Regions from separate parts of the Kitasatospora papulosa genome, predicted to be linked through region 1. Evidence: predicted binding sites of a transcription regulator. Region 1 holds the regulator's gene; each other region holds the start of a gene.
The links. Region 1 encodes HrcA, which represses chaperone genes, less so after heat shock. Its sites were predicted from a motif close to TTNGCACTCNGNNNNNCNGAGTGCNAA; they were not measured.

Region 1 (5,970 bases):
GCGCTCTCGCGGACGATGGTCGCCGGGATGTCCCCTGTAACGATCTTGCAGAACAGGCAGTCGGTCTGCGGCTCTCCCGCCATGGCCCGGCCTCCTCGGTCGTTGGGTCCTCGTGATCAGTACACCGGCATGCTATCCGGCCCGGCCGGGCGGGCGGCTCTCAACTCCAGCGCCCGGTGCGTCCCATCAGCAGGGCCGCCGCGGCGGTCCCCGCGGTCGAGGTGCGCAGCACGCTGGGCCCGAGCCGGTAGGCGGGGGCTCCCGCCTCGGCGAAGGCGGCCAGCTCCTGAGGTGACACCCCGCCCTCCGGTCCGACGACCAGCACGATCGTGCCCTCGGCGGGGAGTTCGGCGGTGGCGAGCGGTTCGCTGCCGCTGTCGCGGTCCTCGTGCAGGACACCCGCGAAGTCCGCCCCGGCGAGCAGGGCCGCGACCTGCTTGGTCGTCATGGCGTCCGCGACCTCGGGGAAACGCACCCGGCGGGACTGCTTGCCCGCCTCGCGGGCCGTGCTGCGCCACTTGGCGAGGGACTTGAGCCCGCGGTCGCCCTTCCACTGCGTGATGCAGCGCGCGGCCTGCCAGGGCACGATCGCGTCGACGCCCGTCTCGGTCATGGTCTCCACGGCGAGCTCGCCGCGGTCGCCCTTGGGCAGCGCCTGCACGACGGTGATGCGGGGCGCGGGAGCCGGCTCCTCGTGGACGCTCACCAGGCCGGTGACCAGCAGCCGGTCCTTGCCCTCGGCCGCCCGTACGACGCCTTCCGCCCAGCGGCCCCGGCCGTCGGTCAGGACGAGGTCCTCCCCCGGGTTCAGTCGGCGCACGGACACCGCGTGCCGCCCCTCGGGACCGTCCAGGACGAACTCCGGTCCGCCGGGGAGCTGTTCGACGACGAAGACAGGTGCCGTCACCGGGCACTCCTCACATTCACGGCCGCACGCGCGGCCTCCGTTTCCGCTGCGAGCAGTTCCACGAGTTCCCCGGCGGGCAGCTCGCGTGCCAGCCGGTGTCCCTGGCCCGCCCAGAGGGCCATGCCCTGGGCGTCCCCGGCCTTGGCCGCCGCCGCGCGCAGTCCGCCGGTCAGCTGGTGCACCTGCGGGTAGGCGGCGGGGGCGTACGGGCCGTGCTCCCGTACGAACCGGTTGACCAGTCCGCGTGCGGGGCGGCCGGAGAACGCCCGGGTCAGCGCCGTCGTCACGAACAGCGGATTGGTCAGGGCGTCCTTGTGCAGCGGGTGCGCACCCGACTCGGGGCAGGGCAGGAAGGCCGTGCCGAGCTGTGCGGCGTCGGCCCCGGCCGCCAGGACGGCGGTGATCTGTGAACCGCGCATCAGTCCCCCGGCCGCGACGACCGGCAGGTCGACGGACTCACGGATCCCGGCGATCAGGGCGAGCAGTCCGGTGCCGGTGAGGCCGCCCTGGGGATCGTCGCGGTGCGTGGACTGGTGGCCGCCGGCCTCGGCTCCCTGGACGCAGAGCGCGGCGGCGCCCGACCATCCGGCGTTCCGCGCCTCCTGGGGCGAGGTGACCGTGACGACGGTGAGCGTGCCGACGGCGGCGAACGCGTCGAGGACCTCGCGGGTGGGGCAGCCGAAGGTGAAGGAGACCACGGGTACGGGGTCGTGCAGCAGGATCGCGACCTTGGCGTCGTAGCCGTCGTCCCCGCCGGCGTCCGTGTCACCGAGGGGGGTCTCGTACCAGGCCGCCTCGCCCGCGAGCTGGTGGCGGTAGATCTCGACGGCGCCCGGGTCGGCGACGAGGGGCTGCGGCATGAAGAGGTTGACGCCGAAGGGCCGGCCGGTCGTCCTCCGGAGCTGCTTGATCTCGTTGTACATCCCGTCCGCCGTCTTGTAGCCGGCGGCGAGGAACCCCAGCCCTCCGGCCTCGGAGACCGCGGCGGCCAGCTCCGGCCGGGAGACGCCTCCCGCCATCGGGGCCTGCACGATCGGGTACCGGCAGAGATCGGTGAGGGGCGAGGACATGAGCGCATCGTGCCACGTCCGGCGGATCGTGCCGAATCAGCCCTTTCCCCGGACGGGAACACCGCCGGGACACGACGACGCCCGCCGGTACGGGGACCGGCGGGCGTCGTGGTGACAGGGTTCAGCGGCCGTTGAAGGCGTCCTTCAGGCGGGAGAACAGCCCCTGCTGTCCCGGCTGGAACTGGCCCGTGGGCCGCTCCTCGCCGCGCAGCTTGGCCAGCTCCCGCAGCAGGCGCTCCTGCTCGGGGTCCATCTTCGTCGGGGTCATGACCTCGACGTGCACGATCAGGTCGCCGCGTCCGCCACCCCGCAGGTGCGTGATGCCGCGCCCGTGCAGCGGGACCGACTGGCCGGACTGGGTGCCCGGCCGGATGTCGATCTCCTCGAGGCCGTCGAGCGTCTCCAGCGGCACCTGGGTGCCCAGCGCGGCGGCCGTCATCGGGATGGTGACCGTGCAGTGGAGGTCGTCGCCGCGCCGCTGGAACACGGCGTGCGAGACCTCGTGGATCTCGACGTACAGGTCGCCGGCGGGGCCGCCGCCGGGGCCGACCTCGCCCTCTCCCGCGAGCTGGATCCGGGTGCCGTTGTCGACACCTGCGGGAATCTTCACGGTCAGGGTGCGCCGCGAGCGGATGCGGCCGTCACCGGCGCATTCGGGGCACGGGGTCGGCACGACCGTGCCGAAGCCCTGGCACTGCGGGCAGGGACGCGAGGTCATGACCTGGCCGAGGAACGACCGGGTGACCTGGGAGACCTCTCCGCGGCCGCGGCACATGTCACAGGTCTGCGCGGAGGTGCCGGGTGCGGCACCCTCGCCGCTGCAGGTCGTACAGACGACGGCCGTGTCGACCTGGATGTCCTTGGTCGTGCCGAAGGCCGCCTCGTTGAGGTCGATCTCCAGCCGGATCATGGCGTCCTGGCCGCGCCGGGTCCGCGAACGGGGCCCGCGTTGCGTCGCGTTGCCGAAGAACGCGTCCATGATGTCGCTGAAGTTGCCGAAGCCGCCGGCGCCGAAGCCACCGGCCCCGCCGCCGCCCGACTGGGAGAGCGGGTCCCCGCCGAGGTCGTAGACCTGCTTCTTCTGCGGGTCCGACAGCACCTCGTAGGCGGCGTTGATCTCCTTGAACCGCTCCTGGGTCTTCGGATCGGGGTTGACATCCGGGTGCAGCTCGCGGGCGAGCCTGCGGAATGCCTTCTTGATCTCGTCCTGGGAAGCGTCGCGGCGCACGCCGAGTACGGCGTAGTAGTCCGTGGCCACTTACGACTCCGCCAGGATCTGTCCGACGTAACGTGCCACTGCGCGTACCGCTCCCATCGTTCCGGGGTAGTCCATGCGGGTCGGTCCGACCACGCCGAGTTTGGCGACTGCCTCGTCGCCCGAACCGTAGCCGACCGCGACGACGGACGTGGCGTTGAGGCCCTCGTGGGCGTTCTCGTGCCCGATCCGTACGGTCATGCCTGAATCCGTAGCCTCACCCAGCAGCTTCAGCAGGACGACCTGCTCCTCCAGCGCCTCCAGCACCGGACGGATCATCACAGGGAAGTCGTGTCCGAAACGGGTGAGGTTGGAGGTGCCGCCGATGATCAGCCGCTCCTCCGTTTCCTCGACCAGAGTCTCCAGGAGAACGGAGAGCACCGTCGAAACGGTTCCCCGGTCCTCCGTCTCGAAGGACTCCGGCAGGTCCTGCACCAGCCGCGGTACGTCCGCGAAGCGCCGTCCGACGACCCGGCTGTTCAGCCGGGCCCTCAGATCCGCCAGTGACGTGTCACCGAACGGTGCAGGGCAATCGATCATACGCTGCTCGACCCGGCCCGTGTCCGTGATCAGCACGAGCATCAGCCGGGCCGGAGCCAGCGACAGCAGCTCCACGTGCCGGACCGTCGACCGGGTCAGCGAGGGGTACTGCACGACGGCGACCTGCCTGGTCAGCTGGGCGAGCAGCCGGACCGTGCGGCCCACGACGTCGTCGAGGTCGACCGCGCCGTCGAGGAAGTTCTGAATGGCACGGCGCTCCGGCGACGACAGGGGCTTGACGCCCGCCAGCTTGTCGACGAAGAGCCGGTACCCCTTGTCCGTCGGAATGCGCCCCGCACTCGTGTGCGGCTGGGCGATGAAGCCCTCGTCCTCCAGCACCGCCATGTCGTTGCGGACGGTCGCCGGGGAGACCCCGAGGCTGTGCCGCTCCGTGAGCGCCTTGGAGCCGACGGGCTCCTCGGTGCCGACATAGTCCTGGACGATGGCGCGCAGCACTTCGAGTCTGCGTTCGCTGAGCACCGCGCACACCTCCAGCTGTGGTTCTTCGGCGTCTGCCTGGCACTCTGTGCGTTCGAGTGCCAGCAATCCCCCCGGTCAGTGTACGGGGGCGGGGTGGGGCCGGGGCAAGGGCGACCGGCCACGCCGTCGTGCGACTGTGCAGGTCGTTGCCGATAGCGTCGCGGTATGGACGTCTCTTGGGAAGAGTTCGGCTGGGAGCGGTTGGGCAACGGTACGGGGCGGCGGCGCCTGCCCGTCTGGGACGCGACCGTGGCACTGGTGGCCGGGGCGGACGGCGTGCTGCTCTACGACACGGGTTCGACGCTCCGCGAGGGCGTGGAACTGCGGACCCAGGCGGAGGCCCTGCTGGGCCGGAGGGTGACGCATATCGCACTGAGCCATCCGCACTTCGATCATGTGCTGGGCACCGCCGCCTTCTCCGGGGCGGAGGTGTACGGAGCGGTCGGGACGGCGGACCTCCTGGCGCGGGGAGCCGAGGAGCTGCGCGCGGACGCGCTGCGCCACGGCATGAGCGAGGCGGACGCGACCGCGGCCACGGACGCCCTGGTGTCCCCGCGGCACCAGGTGACCGGCGAGTGGACGCTCGACCTCGGTGACGGGTTCCAGGTGCTGCTGGCCAATGTGGGCCCCGGTCACAGCGGCCACGATCTGGCCGTCCTGGTGCCCGGCTCACCCGTCGTGGTGCTCTGCGGGGACCTGGTCGAGGAGTCGGGCGAACCCCAGGCGGGCCGGGACGCGGTCCCCACGCACTGGCCGGCCGCTCTGGACCGGCTGCTCGAACTGGGCGGCGAGGACGCGCTGTACGTACCGGGGCACGGGGCGGTCGTGGACGCGGCGTTCGTACGGGCGCAGCGTGATCGACTGGCCGTCCGGTTCGGCGTGTCGTGAGCGGGCGCCCGTCTATCGTCGTGCCATGCGCAGCTACCAGTCGGACCTGACCCCGCCGTGGAAGAAGTCCACCCCCGCCCCGGAGGTGCCCGCCGAGCCCGATCTGGTCGTGGAGGAGGCCGTCAGCGGCTTCTGCGGCGCGGTGATCCGGTGCGAGAAGACGGCGCAGGGGCCGACGGTCACCCTGGAGGACCGCTTCGGCAAGCACCGGGTCTTCCCCATGGAGCCGCGCGGCTTCCTGCTGGAGGGGAAGGTCGTCACGCTCGTACGTCCGTCGGCCGGGGGCCCGGTCCGCCCGGCGCGGACCGCCTCGGGTTCGGTGGCCGTCCCCGGGGCGCGGGCACGGGTGGCGCGCGCGGGCCGGATCTACGTGGAGGGGCGGCACGACGCCGAGCTCGTGGAGCGGGTCTGGGGCGACGACCTGCGCATCGAGGGCGTGGTGGTGGAGTACCTGGAGGGCATCGACGACCTCCCGGCGATCGTGCGGGAGTTCGCGCCCGGCCCGGACGCCCGGCTCGGTGTGCTGGTCGACCACCTGGTCCCCGGCTCGAAGGAGTCCCGGATCGCCGCCCAGGTCACCGACGCCGACGTGCTCGTGGTGGGGCACCCCTACATCGACGTGTGGGAGGCCGTGAAGCCGTCGTCCGTGGGCATCCCGGGGTGGCCGGCCGTGCCGCGCGGCCAGGACTGGAAGACGGGCGTGTGCCGCGCCCTGGGCTGGCCGGAGAACACGGGGGCCGCCTGGCAGCACATCCTCTCCAGGGTCGGCTCCTACAAGGATCTGGAACCGCAACTGCTCGGCCGCGTGGAGGAATTGATCGACTTCGTCA
Region 2 (5,970 bases), 1.8 Mb from region 1:
GTTGAAGTCCCGGCAACCCTCCTGCCGACCGCGAGGTCACGGTGGGGAAGGTGCCAATTCCGTCTTGCGGCGAAATACGTCGCGAGGAAGATGAGGAGAAAGGGCCTCCGCCATCATGGCCGTGCAGACAGTTGCAGAGAACACCAATTCTTCCGCCGTGGACCTCGGTCCCGCCGCCGCGCTTTCCTGTCGCGAATGCGGCGAGCGTTTCGAGCTCGGCCCCATCTTCGCCTGCGTGTCCTGTTTCGGGCCGCTCGAAGTGGCGTACGACCTGCCGAGCGGCTCCCCCGAAGAGCTGAAGAAGCGCATCGCCGAGGGTCCGGACAACATCTGGCGGTACGCGCCGCTGCTGCCCGTCCCCTCCGATGTCGCGGACAAGCCCAACATCAACCCCGGCTTCACGAAGCTGGTCAAGGCCGACAACCTCGCCCGCGAGCTGGGTGTGACCGGCGGACTGTACGTCAAGGACGACTCCGGCAACCCGACGCACTCCTTCAAGGACCGTGTCGTCGCCATCGCCGTCGAGGCGGCCCGCGCCTTCGGGTTCACCACCCTCTCCTGCTCCTCCACCGGCAACCTGGCGGGTGCGGTGGGTGCCGCCGCCGCCCGCGCCGGCTTCCGCTCCTGCGTGTTCATCCCGCACGACCTGGAGCAGGGCAAGGTCGTCATGGCCGCGGTGTACGGCGGTGAGCTCGTCGGTATCGAGGGCAACTACGACGACGTCAACCGCTTCTGCTCGGAGCTCATCGGCGACCCGCTCGGCGAGGGCTGGGGCTTCGTCAACGTCAACCTGCGGCCGTACTACGGCGAGGGCTCCAAGACCCTGGCGTACGAGATCTGCGAGCAGCTGGGCTGGCAGCTGCCCGACCAGCTCGTCATCCCCATCGCGTCCGGCTCACAGCTCACGAAGATCGACAAGGGTCTCCAGGAGCTGATCAAGCTCGGTCTCGTCGAGGACAAGCCGTACAAGATCTTCGGCGCCCAGGCCGAGGGCTGCTCCCCGGTCTCCACCGCCTTCAAGGCCGGCCACGACGTGGTCCGTCCGCAGAAGCCGAACACCATCGCCAAGTCCCTGGCGATCGGCAACCCGGCCGACGGCCCGTACGTCCTGGACATCGCCCGCCGCACCGGCGGTGCCGTGGAGGACGTGAACGACGAGCAGGTCGTCGACGCGATCAAGCTGCTGGCCCGCACCGAGGGGATCTTCGCGGAGACCGCGGGCGGGGTGACGGTCGGCGTGACGAAGAAGCTGATCGAGGCCGGTCTGCTCGACCCGTCCCTGACCACCGTCGTCCTGAACACCGGCGACGGCCTGAAGACGCTGGACGCGGTCGCCCCGACGACCGGCCTGTCGGCCACGATCCGGCCCAGCCTGGACGCGTTCCGCGACGCGGGCCTCGCTGCCGCCAACTGACCACCCGAGACCCGAGGAAGGCACCCACATGAGCGTCAAGGTCCGTATCCCCACCATCCTCCGCACCTACACGGGCGGTCAGTCCGAGGTCCCGGCCGAGGGGGCGACCCTCTCCGAGGTCATCGCGTCCCTGGAGCAGAACCACCCGGGCATCGGCGCCCGCGTCCTGGACGACCAGGGCAAGCTGCGTCGCTTCGTCAACGTGTACGTCAACGACGACGACGTGCGCTTCGAGGGCGGTCTGGACGCGGTCACCCCGGACGGCGCCGGCGTCTCGATCATTCCCGCCGTCGCCGGCGGCTGACGGCGGGACGTCACGGGCCGCCGTCGCGGTCCGGCCGCACGGTATTCACGCGATGGCCCTCTCCACGGCAAACGGAGGGGGTCATTCTGCATGGTTGAGCGCGGTACAGTTGGGGAAGTCCCCGCAGTTGCCCGCGCGATCCACATATGAGAATGCGCCCTGCCGCGACAAGAAGTAGCCAAAGTGCGTGAACGCCTTGAGGCATAAGTCGCCTTTGTCAGGCCCGACTTGCCCTGGAATCGTATGAATTCCCCCTATCCGCGTGGTCGCGTGCGCCCAGAATTCTCGTCCGATTGACCTGTTGCAGAGGGCAGTTGGGCAGATACATTCGGCCGCGGTCGACGCGTTCCGGCGCACGCCACCCTCTCCTGTCGGAGGGTGAGTTCTGACCCGGGACCGCGAAGTGCGGTCTCGTGCAAGGGCCAGTAATAGGGGAGTTGGGCATGGCTCAGGGCACCGTCAAGTGGTTCAACGCGGAGAAGGGGTACGGCTTCATCGCGGTCGACGGTGGTGCGGATGTTTTCGTCCACTACAGCGCGATCCAGATGGACGGGTACCGCACCCTCGAAGAGGGTCAGCGAGTTGAATTCGAGATCTCGCAGGGCCAGAAGGGGCCGCAGGCGGACATGGTCAAGCTCGCCGTCGGCTGAGCTCGGCGCGGTCGGCCACCGACACCACTCACACACGCGAGGCCCGTACTCCTACCGGGGGACGGGCCTCACGTGCGTCTCCGGGCCCCCGTCGTGACCTGCGGCGGAGTCCCGAGGTTGTCCACATCCCGAAGAGGACGCTTGCACTCGCAGGGGTCGAGTGCTAATCATTGGCGTTAGCACTCTCCAGGTGAGAGTGACAGAAACTTGGACCGGGCCGGTGAGGCCCGCACGCGTGATGGGGCAAGGAACCACCACGCACGCAGGCCGTCCGTCGCGGGCGCCTCTCGGTCCGGAGAATCCACCCCTGTCCGGGAGGACCACTTCACATGGCCAAGATCATCGCGTTCGACGAGGAGGCACGGCGCGGTCTCGAGCGCGGGATGAACCAGCTCGCCGACGCCGTCAAGGTCACCCTCGGCCCCAAGGGCCGTAACGTCGTCCTCGAGAAGAAGTGGGGCGCGCCCACGATCACCAACGATGGTGTTTCCATCGCCAAGGAGATCGAGCTCGAGGACCCGTACGAGAAGATCGGTGCGGAGCTGGTCAAGGAGGTCGCCAAGAAGACGGACGACGTCGCCGGCGACGGTACGACCACCGCCACCGTTCTCGCCCAGGCGCTCGTCCGCGAGGGCCTGCGCAACGTCGCTGCGGGTGCCAACCCGATGGCTCTGAAGCGTGGCATCGAGAAGGCCGTCGAGGCCGTCTCCGCCGCTCTGCTGGAGCAGGCGAAGGACGTGGAGACCAAGGAGCAGATCGCTTCGACGGCCTCCATCTCCGCTGCCGACACCGAGATCGGCGCCAAGATCGCCGAGGCGATGGACAAGGTCGGCAAGGAAGGCGTCATCACCGTCGAGGAGTCCCAGACCTTCGGTCTGGAGCTGGAGCTCACCGAGGGTATGCGCTTCGACAAGGGCTACATCTCGGCGTACTTCGCCACCGACATGGAGCGTATGGAGACGTCGTTCGACGACCCGTACATCCTGATCGTCAACTCCAAGATCAGCAACGTGAAGGACCTCCTTCCGCTGCTGGAGAAGGTCATGCAGTCGGGCAAGCCCCTGCTGATCATCGCGGAGGACGTCGAGGGCGAGGCTCTGTCGACGCTGGTCGTCAACAAGATCCGTGGCACCTTCAAGTCCGTCGCCGTCAAGGCCCCGGGCTTCGGTGACCGCCGCAAGGCCATGCTCGGCGACATCGCCATCCTCACCGGTGGCACCGTCATCTCCGAGGAGGTCGGTCTCAAGCTGGAGAACGCCGGCCTGGACCTGCTCGGCAGCGCCCGCAAGGTCGTCATCACCAAGGACGAGACCACGATCGTCGACGGTGCCGGTGACAGCGACCAGGTTCAGGGTCGCGTCAACCAGATCCGTGCCGAGATCGAGAACTCCGACTCGGACTACGACCGCGAGAAGCTCCAGGAGCGTCTCGCGAAGCTGGCCGGCGGCGTGGCCGTCATCAAGGCCGGCGCCGCCACCGAGGTGGAGCTCAAGGAGCGCAAGCACCGCATCGAGGACGCGGTGCGCAACGCCAAGGCCGCCGTCGAGGAGGGCATCGTCGCCGGTGGTGGCGTGGCTCTGCTCCAGGCCTCGGCCGTCTTCGAGAAGCTCGACCTGACGGGCGACGAGGCCACCGGTGCCAACGCCGTGAAGCTCGCGCTGGAGGCCCCGCTCAAGCAGATCGCCGTCAACGGTGGTCTCGAGGGTGGAGTCGTCGTCGAGAAGGTGCGCAACCTGCCGATCGGTCACGGCCTCAACGCCGCGACCGGCGAGTACGTCGACATGATCGCCGAGGGCATTCTCGACCCGGCGAAGGTCACGCGCTCCGCCCTGCAGAACGCCGCGTCCATCGCCGCGCTCTTCCTCACCACCGAGGCCGTCATCGCCGACAAGCCGGAGAAGGCCTCCGCGGCCGCTCCGGGCGGCATGCCGGGCGGTGACATGGACTTCTGATCCTCGGATCAGTCGCTCCAGGCAGTACCCGCAGTATCCGTGCGACGCCGGCCCCCGGGAGGAATCCCGGGGGCCGGCGTCGTGCTGCCCCGGGGAGGACGTGCCGGATACTGATCGCTCCTGTCCTCAGCGAGAAGGAGCGTGGCCCATGACCGACGATTCCCGTACGGGTCCGCCTCGTTCCGGCGGGGAGCGAGAGACGCTGCGGGCCTTTCTCGACTACCACCGCGCCACCCTCGCCATGAAGTGCGAAGGGCTGGACGACGAGCAGTTGCGGCAGCGGTCGATGCCCCCTTCGACGCTCTCCCTCCTCGGTCTGGTGCGCCACATGGCAGAGGTGGAACGGGCCTGGTTCCGCCGGGTGTTCGAGGACCACGAGGCGCCGATGGTCTGGTCGGACCGCATCGACTTCCAGGCCGCCTACGACGCGAGCGCGTCCACGCGCGCGGAGGCGTTCGGCGCCTGGGAGGCCGAGGTGGAGCACTCGCGCCGCATCGAGCGGCAGGCCGACTCCCTGGACCTGACCGGGCTCCAGCCGCGCTGGGGGCAGGAGGTCTCGCTGCGCATGGTGATGGTGCACGTGCTGCTGGAGTACGGACGCCACAACGGTCACGCGGACTTCCTCCGGGAGGGCGTCGACGGAACGGTGGGCGCCTGAGCACACCCGGCGGTGCACTGACAGGGGACCGTCAGCGCGTGCCGGTGCCGCGCGCCTTCGTGATGCCCCGCGCCCGCTCGGTCCGCTCGGACCGGGGGACCAGGCCCGCCCGTACGGTCGCCATCCGGTCCCGCACCCCGTCGGTGGGGACGGTGCCGGGGGGACGGGCGGCGATGCCCGTGCTCTCGCCCCGGCAGATCCCGCAGAGCCCGCCGCGCAGGGCGTCGGCGCTTCCCGGCGCACGGCACTCGGCGCATTCCAGGGTGCGCAGCACGACGGTCGGCGGCCGGGGCGCGAAGCGCTCGGGGGGCAGCTTGTCCACGAGCCGGCGGCGCACGAGGGACGCGGCGTGGTGCACGGTCGCTGGCAGGCCGTGGGTGAGGGCGCGCAGGGTCTCCTTCTCGGTGGCGCCCCGCTCGAACCACTCGTCGACCAGCGGTTGCAGGCTCAGGCAGTCCGCCGCCGACAGGCTCAGCGAGGGCGCGGTGCGGCCGAGGGCGGCCAGCAGGACGAAGGCGCGCGAACGGGTCGGCCGTCGCGTCTCCCGGGGTGCGTCACCGCGTGCGAAGGCGGCCCACCAGGCGTCGTCCCGCGCGGTGCGGGAGAAGAAGGTCCGGGTCACCCAGAGCATGACCTCGTCGGTCGCGACGCATTCGCTGCCGCGCCGCAGATGTCCGGCGGCCTGCAGCCGGTTGAGCGCGGTGCGCAGCGCGCACTGCCCGTACGGGAGCCACTTGGCCAGGGTCTTCACGGAGATGTCGGAGCCGTCCGGCAGCCGGTCGATGTAGGAGGCGACGGCGGCTTCACGGGGCGGCAGATGGGAGAAGTCGCGGCTCTCGCGCGGGCGCTGGTCCGGGGCGGAACGCTTGCCGTAACCGGGGTTCGCCATGGGGTGCGTGGACTCGTACGGGGCGCAGGGGGCGGCACTAAGCTGGTCGACAGCCATCAGATCGGGTTCCTTTGGTCGATCTCGTTGGTCAGGCCCCTGTCAG
Region 3 (5,970 bases), 2.1 Mb from region 1:
GGTGCGATGCGGGAGCGGGGTCGCGGCGGGGTGGTCAACGTCGCCTCGGTCGCGGCCTTCCTGCCCCGGGGGACGTACGGGGCGTCGAAGGCGTGGGTCGTCCAGTTCACCCAGGGGGCGGCGAAGGACCTGGCGGGTACGGGCGTCCGGCTGATGGCCCTGTGCCCCGGATTCGTACGGACCGAGTTCCACCAGCGGGCCGGGATGGGGACGGGCAACATCCCCGACTGGATGTGGCTCGACGCGGACAAGCTGGTGGCCGCGGCCCTGGAGGACCTGGCCCGGGGCAGGTCCGTCTCGATCCCGGACCCGCGCTACAAGGCGCTGATGGGTCTGGTGAAGCTGACGCCCCGCAGCCTCCTCGGCGGAGTCACCTCCCGCGCGGGCCGGACGTACGGCCCCAAGTAGTTCCCCCGAGTGGTTCCCGCACGAACACCGAGGCCCGGTGCCCCCGCGACGGGGGTACCGGGCCTCGGTGGCGTACGGAGCCGTACTAGTGGGAGTGGCCGTGGCCGCCGTGACCGGCGTCGGCCTCTTCCTCGGCCGGCTTCTCGACGACCAGGGTCTCGGTCGTGAGGAGCAGCGACGCGATGGAGGCGGCGTTCTCCAGGGCGGAGCGGGTGACCTTGACCGGGTCGATGACGCCGGCCTTCACCAGGTCGCCGTACTCACCGGTCGCGGCGTTGAAGCCCTGGCCCTTGTCGAGCTCGGCGACCTTCGAGGTGATGACGTAGCCCTCGAGGCCCGCGTTCTCGGCGATCCAGCGGAGCGGCTCGACGGCGGCGCGGTGCACGACCGCGACACCCGTGGCCTCGTCGCCGGTCTTGCCGAGGTTGCCCTCGAGGACCTTGACGGCGTGGACCAGAGCGGAGCCACCACCGGAGACGATGCCCTCCTCGACCGCGGCGCGGGTCGCGGAGATGGCGTCCTCCAGACGGTGCTTCTTCTCCTTGAGCTCCACCTCGGTGGCGGCACCGACGCGGATCACGCACACGCCGCCGGCCAGCTTCGCGAGACGCTCCTGGAGCTTCTCACGGTCCCAGTCGGAGTCCGTGGCGTCGATCTCGGCCTTGATCTGGTTGACGCGGCCCTTGACGTCGGCGGAGTCGCCGCCGCCGTCGACGATGGTCGTGTCGTCCTTGGAGACCGTGACGCGGCGGGCCGTGCCGAGCACGTCCAGACCGGCCTGGTCGAGCTTGAGGCCGACCTCCTCGGCGATGACGGTCGCACCGGTGAGGGTGGCGATGTCGCCGAGCATGGCCTTGCGGCGGTCACCGAAGCCCGGGGCCTTCACCGCGACGGCGTTGAAGGTGCCACGGATCTTGTTGACGACGAGGGTGGAGAGCGCCTCGCCCTCGACGTCCTCGGCGATGATCAGCAGCGGCTTGGAGCCACCCGCCTGGATGACCTTCTCCAGGAGGGGGAGCAGCTCCTGGATGGAGCCGATCTTGCCCTGGTGGATCAGGATGTACGGGTCGTCGAGGACGGCCTCCATACGCTCCTGGTCGGTCACCATGTACGGGGAGAGGTAGCCCTTGTCGAAGGCCATGCCCTCGGTGAACTCGAGGTCCAGACCGAAGGTGTTGGACTCCTCGACGGTGATGACACCGTCCTTGCCGACCTTGTCCATCGCGTCCGCGATGAGCTCGCCGACCTGCGGGTCCTGCGCGGAGAGCGCGGCCACGGCGGCGATGTCGGCCTTGTCGTCGATCGGGCGGGCAGTCGCGAGGAGGTCCTCGGACACGGCCTTCACGGCGGCGTCGATGCCCTTCTTCAGGGCGGCCGGGGACGCGCCCGCGGCGACGTTGCGCAGTCCTTCGCGGACGAGGGCCTGGGCGAGCACGGTGGCGGTGGTGGTGCCGTCACCCGCTACGTCGTTGGTCTTGGTCGCCACCTCCTTCACCAGCTGGGCACCGAGGTTCTCGTACGGGTCGTCGAGCTCGACCTCGCGCGCGATGGTGACACCGTCGTTGGTGATGGTGGGAGCGCCGAACTTCTTGTCGATGACGACGTTGCGGCCCTTCGGACCGATCGTCACCTTCACCGTGTCGGCAAGCTTGTTGACGCCGCGCTCAAGGGCGCGACGGGCGTCCTCGTCGAACTTCAGAATCTTCGCCATGGGCTGTTTTCTTCCCTCTCAAAACGAACTGCGCCCCTCGCCGCCCGGCTAGTCATCTCGCAGGGGGCCAGGGGCGCAGAACAGAAGCAAACGTGGGTGAACTACTTCTCGACGATCGCGAGGACGTCGCGCGCCGAGAGGACGAGGTACTCCTCGCCGTTGTACTTCACCTCGGTGCCGCCGTACTTGCTGTACAGCACGACGTCGCCGGTCTTGACGTCGAGCGGAAGGCGCTCGCCGTTCTCGAAGCGGCCCGGGCCCACGGCCAGGACGACGCCCTCCTGGGGCTTCTCCTTGGCGGTGTCCGGAATGACCAGGCCGGAAGCCGTGGTCTGCTCGGCGTCGAGCGGCTGGACCACAATGCGGTCCTCGAGCGGCTTGATCGCAACCTTGGAGCTGGTGGTCGACACGATCCGGTCTCCCCCTTCGGAGATCTCACGGGGTTTAACAGTCTGTGGGTGGCGACCAGGTCGATCCGTCGTCGCGGGTGCCGGACCTGCCCTGTCGCGCAGTTGTGCTGGCACTCTCCCTCGGGGAGTGCCAGCACTGAGACTATGACCGCGATTAGCACTCGGTCAAGCGGAGTGCCAATTCACCACCCTCGCGTGGCGTCACGGGGACCGTCGCCCGCCCGGACAACGCGGGAAGGGGCCGCGGCGTTCCGGGGTGCGCCCGGAGCGGCCGGCGGGCGGGAGAGCGGGTGGAAAGGGCGGACGGCGCGGGAAGGGCGGACGCCCCGTCATGAGGTCCGCGCCCGCGCCGTCCGGGGATCCGTCAGACGTAGTCCTCCAGCCTGGCCACGGCGTACCCCTTGTCCGTGACCGTCTTCATGACGCGGCGGATCATGTCGGCCATGGACCCCTTCCAGTCCTCCTCGCCCCGGAAGTGGGTGAGGATGATGTCGCCGGGGTGCAGGTCCTGGTCCCACTCGCGCCACTCCATGTGGTCGGGGAACGCCTCGGCCGCCCACAGGGGCACGGCCTTGATGCCGCAGGACCGCGCGACGCGCAGGGTGTCGCCGTTGTAGTTGCCGTACGGCGGCCGGAAGAGCGTGGGCCGCTTCCCGAAGTACTTCTCGAGCTTGTCCTGCTCCCCGCAGATCTCCCGCCGCTGCTCCTCCTTCGAGAGTCCCGGAAGGTAACGGTGGTTGAGCGTGTGGTTGTTGAGGGTGACGCCGCGGGCCTGCATGTCCTTGAAGTAGCCGTAGTCGTCGCTCACCACGTAGTCGCTGAGGAAGGCGCTGTACGGGATCTTCAGTTCGGTCATCATCCGCAGCAGTTCGGGGTCCTTCTCCGCCCCGTCGTCCATCGTCAGGAAGACGATCCGCTCCTTGGTGGGCACGGTGGTGAAGACGGGCGGAAGCGTCTCCCCGCCCTCCACCTCGAATCCCTCCCGGGTCGTGATGCGCGGCTTCACGGCGGGTGGCGCGGGAGCGGCGAGCGGCATCTTCGCCAGCCCCCACTTCCGCGCGGCGGCCACCCGGGCGGCCTGCTCCCGCTTGAGACGCCGCGCCTCGGCCGCGGCGGCGTCCTTCTGGGCGGCGGCACCCGGCCGGCCGGCGACGGGCTCCCGGGGGCCGCCCGCCCTCCCGTCCTCGCCGGCCGCGCACCCGGAGGCGGCCGCGCCGGCCATCAGGACGGCCAGGACCGCGCAGACCGTTCCGCGCCGCTTCGTAGCAAATTTTTCCTTTTGTCTTACTAGCTGCATGGCGCCGCATCCTGCCACCGGGGCACGGGCCTCCCGCCGCGACACCTCCGGGGGACCCGGCGGGTCCCCCGGCTGGCTCACAATGGATCCGTGAACGCCATTCCTCCCGCCGACCCGGCCGACCCGCTCGCCGCATTCGCCGCCCTGCGCACCCCCGAGGGCGCCGCGCTCCTGGACGAGCTGCGCGACCACGACCCCGCCCGGGAGCTGGCGACCGCGACCCGGCTGCGCCGCACGCACCCTGCGGCCCTGGTCTCCGCGGCGCTCGGTCAGGCGCGGCTGCGGCAGCGCGCGGTGGCGAAGTTCGGGGCAAAGGACGCGTACCGCATGTTCTTCACCCCGAACGGCGTGGAGCAGGCGACCCGCACCTCGGTCGCCGTCCACCGCGCCGGGCGGTTCGCCGAGCTCGGCGTACGGAGCGTGGCCGACCTGTGCTGCGGGATCGGCGGCGACGCGATCGCCCTGGCCCGGGCGGGCATCTCGGTCCTGGCCGTCGACCGGGATCCGCTCACCGCGCGGGTGGCCCGCGCCAACGCCGAGGCGCTCGGCCTCCAGGACCTCGTCGAGGTGCGGTGCGCCGACGTCACCGAGATCGACACCGCCCCCTACGACGCCGTCTTCGTCGACCCGGCACGGCGTGGCGGGCGGGGCAGGATCTTCGACCCCGAGGCCTACTCGCCGCCGCTCTCCTGGGCGACCGGAGCCGCGCTGAAGGCGCCACGCGCCGCGCTCAAGATCGCCCCCGGAGTCCCCCACGAGGCGATCGGCCCGCAGGCCGAGGCCGAGTGGATCTCGGACGGCGGCGATGTGAAGGAGGCCGTGCTCTGGTTCGGCGAGGGCTTCACCCCCGGGGCGTTCCGGGCCACGCTGCTCCCCTCCCGCACGACCCTCGCCTCCGACGGCCCGCTGCCCGCACCGCCGGTCGGCCCCGTCGGCCGGTACCTGTACGAGCCGGACGGCGCCGTCATCCGCGCCCATCTGGTGGCCCGGATCGTGGAGGAGTGCGAGGGCCGGCTGGTCGACGAGACGATCGCCTACGTCACGAGCGACGTGCCGTACGAGTCCGACGCCGTCGCCGCGTACGAGATCACCGATCAGCTGCCCTTCAACATGAAGAAGCTGAAGGCGTTGCTGAGGGAACGCCAGGTCGGTGTCCTGACCGTCAAGAAGCGCGGTTCGGCGGTCGAACCGGAGGAACTGCGGCGGAAGATGAAGCTCCAGGGGCCGCACGCGGCCACCGTCTTCCTGACCCGGGTGGCCGGGGCTCCGACGATGCTCGTCGGGCAGCCGGTGAAGCGGGCCTGACGCCCTCGCCCCGGCGGCCGCTGCGCGGCCCCGGTCAGCCCTCCACCGTGATCAGCGGCTCGGCGGGTACCCCGACGAGCACCCGGATCACCCAGCGCCGGTGGGCGAACGCCTTGACGAGGCCGGTCAGTCCGGTCAGCCGCGCGAGGAACCCGAGTCCCATGAACAGGGCCACCAGACCGTACGTCTCCTCGCCCGCCCTGGCGGTCGCCGGGACGACGACGCAGGTGAACAGGCCGACCGCGCAGAGCGTGAACGACGTGAGCAGCCACAGGAGGCTCGCGCGCGGCATGCGCAGCCCGACGTCGCCCGCGGGGTCGTGGTCCAGGCCTCCCCACTCCACGAGGAGGCGGTGGACGCGCAGGTCCCTGGCCGCACCGAAGACGAGCAGGACGATACCGGGGACCAGGGTGGCCGCGCCGCCCGCGAGGACGACGACGCCCGGGACCACGCCCAGGGAGTCGGCGGCGTCCTCGAACATCAGGAACGCCGCGCCCACCAGGGACCATCCGAACGCGGCGACGCCCGCCCACAGCCAGAGCACACCGAGTCACGCGGGTTCGATGAACGTCCTCACCAGCTCGTCGAGGACGGCCGCGCGGTCCCTCAACAGGGCGTCCCGGTCGGGCCAGGCACGTATCTCCACGGGCGGGGGCGGAGGCGGAAGGGGTGAACGGCTGGGCATGTCCCAGACATTACCGAGCCCGCGCCGCCCTCCGGCGGTGGGACGGTGCGGAGTTCAGGTCAGCGGGTACGACGTCCGGCCCGACGCCTCGTCGATCTCGTCGTGTGCCTTGGTGAGCAGCTTCATCGCCAGTTCGTTGAGCGCGCGGGCGCCG

Region 2: the regulator HrcA is predicted to act here: its motif matches at 2,509-2,535, upstream of groL (chaperonin GroEL).
Region 3: the regulator HrcA is predicted to act here: its motif matches at 2,684-2,710, upstream of groES (co-chaperone GroES).

The regions. Positions count from the first base shown of each region.
Region 1 is NZ_CP108452.1:4,969,239-4,975,208, reverse strand. It holds gene OG362_RS21595 (histidine triad nucleotide-binding protein) at 1-83, opposite strand, end outside; gene OG362_RS21590 (16S rRNA (uracil(1498)-N(3))-methyltransferase) at 161-907, opposite strand; gene OG362_RS21585 (nitronate monooxygenase) at 904-1,977, opposite strand; gene dnaJ (molecular chaperone DnaJ) at 2,099-3,235, opposite strand; gene hrcA (heat-inducible transcriptional repressor HrcA) at 3,236-4,252, opposite strand; gene OG362_RS21570 (MBL fold metallo-hydrolase) at 4,418-5,140, shown strand; gene OG362_RS21565 (DUF3097 domain-containing protein) at 5,166-5,970, shown strand, end outside.
Region 2 is NZ_CP108452.1:3,216,747-3,222,716, reverse strand. It holds SAM riboswitch class I at 1-97, shown strand, start outside; gene thrC (threonine synthase) at 116-1,414, shown strand; gene OG362_RS13785 (MoaD/ThiS family protein) at 1,443-1,718, shown strand; gene OG362_RS13780 (cold-shock protein) at 2,162-2,368, shown strand; gene groL (chaperonin GroEL) at 2,698-4,320, shown strand; gene OG362_RS13770 (DinB family protein) at 4,469-4,978, shown strand; gene OG362_RS13765 (hypothetical protein) at 5,010-5,924, opposite strand.
Region 3 is NZ_CP108452.1:2,910,387-2,916,356, forward strand. It holds gene OG362_RS12215 (SDR family NAD(P)-dependent oxidoreductase) at 1-408, shown strand, start outside; gene groL (chaperonin GroEL) at 494-2,119, opposite strand; gene groES (co-chaperone GroES) at 2,221-2,529, opposite strand; gene OG362_RS12230 (polysaccharide deacetylase family protein) at 2,894-3,826, opposite strand; gene OG362_RS12235 (THUMP-like domain-containing protein) at 3,917-5,131, shown strand; gene OG362_RS12240 (hypothetical protein) at 5,166-5,675, opposite strand; gene OG362_RS12245 (hypothetical protein) at 5,682-5,816, opposite strand; gene OG362_RS12250 (DUF1876 domain-containing protein) at 5,871-5,970, opposite strand, start outside.